DNA from 2 places in the Tissierella pigra genome. Region 1 is predicted to be linked to the other one. Evidence: a T-box and tRNA genes for the amino acid it is inferred to sense, from the RefSeq annotation. Region 1 holds a T-box; the other holds one or more tRNA genes.

Region 1 (3,165 bases):
ATGAAAGCAATAAAGAGATAAAAGCCATAACAAAATTATATATAGATAATATTTTAGCCAATCAATCAATTGAAGATATTAATCTAATAGAAATATATAGAGATACTTTAGATAAATATATAAGAATTGGAATTAAAAAATCCTTATATAATACATTAATAAATATATCTGAGAATGAAACTCCTTGGGGTATTTTAACTGGAATAAGACCAATAAAAATTATTCATGATCTATTAGATAAAAATATAGATGAAGATATAATAATAAAAACATTGACAAAGGAATATAAGCTAGACATTAAGAAAGCTAAACTTACATTGGATATTGGAAAAAGACAAAGAAGCTATATCTATCCTTTAGATAAAGATAGATATAGTCTTTATGTTAGTATACCTTTTTGTCCTACTCGATGTTTATACTGTTCTTTTCCAGCATTACCAATAGATAAATATAGAGACTATATTGAAGAATATATCATAAAACTAATGGATGAAATCAAGAGTATAAAAAACATAATGGAAGGTAAAAAGATAAATACAGTATATATAGGTGGCGGCACACCAACGGCAATTTTCCCAATGGAACTTGAAAGAATTATTCAATTTATATATAATGAATTTGGAGAGAAAAATATAAGGGAAATTACTGTGGAAGCAGGTAGACCTGATACTATAACTAAAGAGTATTTGGAAATGTTAAATAAAAATAATATTGGTAGAATAAGTATAAATCCTCAAACCATGAACGATAATACATTAAAACTTATAGGAAGACATCATAATTCATATGATATTATAAAGACTTTTAACTTGGCAAAAGAAATCGGATTTAATATAATAAATATGGACTTAATTATAGGGTTGCCAGGCGAAGGAGTTAGAGAAGTGAAACATACATTAGAAGAAGTTCAAGAGCTAGATCCAGAAAATCTTACTATACATACTCTTTCAGTAAAAAGAGGTTCTAAGTTTAAGGATACTATGGATAAGTATTCAATAGAAACTCAGCATGTTTTAAGTGAGATGTTAAATAAAACCATAAAAGCTTCAGATAAAATGGGACTAGTACCCTATTATCTTTATAGACAGAAGCAAATATTAGGAAACTTTGAAAATATAGGATATTGTAAACCAGAAATGGATTGCATATATAATATTATGATGATGGAAGAAAAAGAAACTATAATGGCAGCAGGTATGGGTTCAGTATCCAAGATTTATTTTCCACAGGAAAATAGAATAGAGAGAGTTCCAAATTTTAAAGATTTAAAGGAATATTTAAATAGAATTGATGAATTAATTGAAAATAAAAGAAAGATATTAGAAAATCACTAATAAAAGGGGATGACTTTATGTTATGGTGGACTGAAGATCTTGAAACGGGAATAGATACAATTGATGAGCAGCATAAAAGTATTTTTGACAAGGCAAAAGAGATTTTTGATTTAGGACCTGAATCTGATATAGAAACTGTTGAAAAAATATTTATATTTTTAATGAATTATGCAAATAATCACTTTTATGAGGAAGAAATGTTAATGCTGGAAAACTCATATAAAGGATTTCTTAATCATAGAAAAAAACATAATCATTTCATAGAAGAGATATATAGGATATATCAAAAGACCATAGAAAACAGTTCTGAGGAGAATCTAAATGAATTGAAAGTTCTAATCATAGATTGGTTGGCAAACCATATAAGCTGTGATGATAAAGAATTTATTACCACTTTAGATTAAAACTATAATAGTTCTTGACACTAATTATTTTTTGGTCTATAATTAATGAAAATAAATATAATTATTACAAAGATAAGGAAGAGTAATTAAATTTCTTAGTTATAGAGAGTCGGTAGAAGGTGAAAACCGATACTAATATTTAATGAAGACACCTTTGAGTAAGTAATCTGTAAGGATTAATTCGCAGAAATGCGTTAAAATTTCGAGTGAGGAAAACCTAATTAGGGTGGTACCGCGAGATAACCTCTCGTCCCTGAATATCAGAGATGAGAGGTTTATATTTTTTTGAGGAGGTTATAATATGGGAGAAAAAATGGGAAATTTAAGAAGAACCATTATGTGTGGAGAACTAAGACCAGAACATGACGGTAAAGAAGTAGTGTTAATGGGATGGGTTCAAAGAGAAAGAAATTTAGGTTCAATTATATTTATGGATTTAAGAGATACTACAGGAATTGCTCAAATTGTATTTGATAATACTGTGTCTAGTGAAGTATTTAATAAAGCTGAAAAAATCAGATCAGAATTCGTATTAGCAATTAAAGGAAAAGTAAGAATCAGACAAAGCATTAATAAAGAAATACCTACTGGCGAAGTGGAAGTTTTAGTAGATGAACTTAAAATCCTAGATGAATCTGAAACTACACCTATATATATTAAAGATGACGACAATGTGTCTGAATCTATGAGACTAAAATATAGATATTTAGATTTAAGAAAACCATCTATGCAGGAAAGATTAAAACTAAGAGCTAAAACAGCCAAAGTAGTAAGGGACTTCTTAGATGAAAATAGCTTTATTGAAATAGAAACACCTATGCTTACAAAGCCAACGCCTGAAGGAGCAAGAGATTATTTAGTGCCTAGTAGGGTAAATCCTGGAGAATTCTATGCACTTCCTCAATCTCCACAGTTAATGAAACAGCTTCTGATGGTTGCAGGAATGGATAGATATTTCCAAATAGTTAAATGTTTTAGAGACGAAGATTTAAGAGCCAATAGACAACCAGAATTTACTCAAATAGATATTGAAATGTCTTTTGTAGATATAGAAGATATTATTTCTATAAATGAACAATTGTTATATAGATTATTCAAAGAATTAAAAGGTGTGGAAATAGATCTTCCTATTAAGAGAATAACTTATAATGAAGCCATGGAAAGATATGGAGTTGATAAGCCAGATTTAAGATTTGGATTTGAGTTAAAGGATATTTCCGACTTAGTAAAGAACTGTGGATTTAAAGTATTTAGTGGAGCCATTGAAAACAACGGTGCTGTAAGAGGAATCAATGTAAAAGGATATGGAGATAAGTTTACAAGGAAGGATATAACTGCTTTAGAAGACTATGCAAAAACCTACGGTGCAAAAGGATTAGCATGGATTAAAATAACTGAAGAAGGAGTGACTTCTCCTATTGCTAAGT
Region 2 (3,165 bases), 2.0 Mb from region 1:
TTATTATGATATTTCTTGAGAAGAGTTAAAGTAGGCATGTAAATATAAGGGGGATATAAGAGTATGTATACAAAATCTGAAATACTTAGTATTGCAAAAACACAACTGGCACTTGATTATAATTGTCAGATTTCAGACTTTAAAAAAGAGGAAAATATAATTACTGAAAACAAGCTCCTAGAGGGAAGGCGTATCAATGAAAGTGATGGATGCTTCCTAAAGATAATTACTATCGGTGGTAAGGCAATAATTTGTGCTGATGAGAAAATAAGACCTTGGATTGAAGAGAAAATATTAAAGAAAAATGCACTTTGGTTGTTTGATTACGGTAATCTTAGGATGATAGATAATAAATTAAGAGAATTTGGCCATGAAATTGATGAGATGCCCCATTTTTATCTACCAAACCCTGTTACCTGTGAGATAAAGCCTATGACTACAATAAAGTGGTTTGAAAAGGAAGAGATATTACAATTTAAAGATGATAGTAGGTTTGAGCAAGCTTTTGTTTTTGATGAGAATTATCCAGATGTTCTTGGAGTTGCTGCTTACGATGGTGACAATATCATGGGGATGGCAGGATCTAGTGAAGACAGTAAAACTTTATATCAAATTGGTATTGATGTGCTACCTGAATATAGAGGAAAAGGTATTGGTACAAATTTGGTTGCATTATTAAAGCAGGAGCTTTTAAAGCGTGGAAAGATACCTTTTTATGGGACATCAGTATCTAATATTAATTCTAAGAATGTTGCAATAAATGCTGGCTTTTTTCCAGTATGGGCAGAGGTATATTCAAAAAAATTATAGTCCTAAGAAGATATGTTATGTTATAGATTATTCAATACACTATCTTAGTGATTATATAAAAAGTGTGGGATTTGCTAGAATTGAAGTGATTACAACAATACATGGAATGTTCCTTATGATTTTTTATATAAAACACAAAAATGACACCGTATTTGAAATATTTATTTCAAATACGGTGTCATTTTATTTTGATAAAACGCTTAAAGCCCTTGATTATCAAGGGCTTTAAGATAAGTTTGGAGCTGGCGAGAGGAATTGAACCCCCAACCTACTGATTACAAGTCAGTTGCTCTGCCGATTGAGCTACGCCAGCATAATGGCGACCTGGAAGGGACTCGAACCCTCGACCTCCAGCGTGACAGGCTGGCATTCTAACCAACTGAACTACCAGGCCATTATATTTTACAGCCTCGAAACTCAAATCTATTTACTCGTTACACCCGTATAGATTTGGTTCTCGTTGCATTTGACCTACATCAACTTAACTTAGTTCGCTGTGTTAGGTCATAATGGTGACCCCACCGGGATTCGAACCCGGGTTACCGCCGTGAAAGGGCGATGTCTTAACCGCTTGACCATGGGGCCATATGAGTCGTCTAAAGACAACCTTCTTAATATTAACATGGATTATTATATTTGTCAAACATATTTTTATATTTTATTATTTAACTTTTTAAAATGATAATGTAACTCGTTGTGCTAGTTAAAATTTACAAATATAAAAACTCCAGCAATTATGTTAATCTATCATTAATACTGACAAATAAATTACTCCAACATACATTAAACAACGCCACAATATCAAGGCTACCTAAAATTATATTATTAAAAAAGATAATAGCAATTTAATTGCTATTATCTTTTTTAATAACACTTCAATATCTTATAGTGATAGATTATTATATGTATACAGCGTGATGTTATTGACAATACTCGACAATTTTGGATCAAGATGAAAGGATGGTGATTATGGAGAAGAGAAAAAATAATCTTATAGTTATCACAAGGATATTGATTGTTATTCTATTTATATCTTTCTGGGAAATTGCTGCTAAATTAAAGCTCTATAATGCTTTTTTTACAAGTTATCCAAGTGAGATTATTTTAGATTTAAAACAATTTTTTTTAAGTGGAGACTTAGTAAAACATACATCTATAACCTTACGTGAAGCACTTGCTGGATTATTTTATGGTACTATTATAGGAATTTTTGTTGGACTATTATTTGGACAAGTACAATCATTAGGTAAAATTTTTTTACCGATAATTACAGCTATTCATGGTGTACCTCAACTTACACTAGCACCAGTATATATATTATGGTTTGGACTGGGTCTAACATCAAAGATATTTCTTGCAGCATTAATGGTCTTTTTCAATGTTTTTTTCTCTACTTATGCAGGTATTCAAAATGTAGAACCCAAGCTCATTGAATCCGCGAACTTACTAGGTGCAGGAACGATACAAACAATATACCATGTCGTGTTACCATCTAGTATGCCTTGGATAATAGCTGGCATTCGTAATGGTGTAGGGGCTTCTTTAATTGGTGCAATCATTGGAGAATTTATGGGGGCTTCGGCAGGGTTTGGATGGATGATTGCTTATGCGTCATCATATTTTAAAATTGCTCGTGTTATGTCATGTATTTTTATTTTATTAATAGTAGGTATTATTCTTAATTTTATTCTTGATAAGATTGAAGCATATTTACTGCGTTGGAGAGCAGTTACAAGATTATCTCTACATCATGAAAAAAATACATAAAATCTAATTAAATAAGGAGGCAGAATATGAAAAAATCAATAATTATCGTACTTTTAATTTGTTTAGTAGCTGGAGTATTTACTGGATGCACATCAAAAGGTGTTTATAATGATTCTGATCTTACAAAAATTGTAATATCAGAAATGAGAGGAGAGTCTTGGATTCCTGTATATGCAGCTGAAATGTTAGGCTACTTTAAAGAAGAGGGTTTAGATACTGAATGGGTTGTTTTTAAAGATGGGCCAATAGCTTTCCAAGGAATGCATGCAGGAGATTCACAATTTTGTATGTTATCTACTGAGCCGGTACTTCGTGCTTTTGAAGAGGGCTTAGAGTCTAAGATTGTTATTTCAACAGTAAAGAATAAACAATATATTTTTGCTGGAAATTCTGAAATAACAAGCGTTGAACAATTAAGAGGTAAGACGATTTTTGCTGGTATGCCAGGTTCTGCTCCTTATTCATTTGTTCTTTCTGTTTTAGAAGAAGCGGGACTTTCTGAAAATGATGTTGAATGGATAAATATGGAGTATGGAGCTGCTTTGGTTGCACTTGAGCAAGGAAGTATAGCTGCATCATTTTTTGATG

What was found. A T-box is a leader RNA that pairs with one kind of tRNA and senses whether it is charged. The one in region 1 lies ahead of aspS (aspartate--tRNA ligase), so its partner is inferred to be a tRNA-Asp.
Region 2: it has a tRNA-Asp gene. The T-box ahead of aspS (aspartate--tRNA ligase) is inferred to sense a tRNA for this amino acid. The anticodon was not compared.

The regions. Positions count from the first base shown of each region.
Region 1 covers NZ_JAHLPJ010000001.1:1,736,163-1,739,327, forward strand. Annotated here, with positions in the region: gene hemZ (coproporphyrinogen dehydrogenase HemZ) at 1-1,334, shown strand, start outside; gene KQI41_RS08470 (bacteriohemerythrin) at 1,352-1,738, shown strand; T-box leader at 1,799-1,996, shown strand; gene aspS (aspartate--tRNA ligase) at 2,040-3,165, shown strand, end outside.
Region 2 covers NZ_JAHLPJ010000001.1:3,695,012-3,698,176, reverse strand. Annotated here, with positions in the region: gene KQI41_RS17910 (GNAT family N-acetyltransferase) at 64-810, shown strand; tRNA gene KQI41_RS17905 (tRNA-Thr) at 1,048-1,123, opposite strand; tRNA gene KQI41_RS17900 (tRNA-Asp) at 1,128-1,204, opposite strand; tRNA gene KQI41_RS17895 (tRNA-Glu) at 1,321-1,395, opposite strand; gene KQI41_RS17890 (ABC transporter permease) at 1,780-2,577, shown strand; gene KQI41_RS17885 (ABC transporter substrate-binding protein) at 2,604-3,165, shown strand, end outside.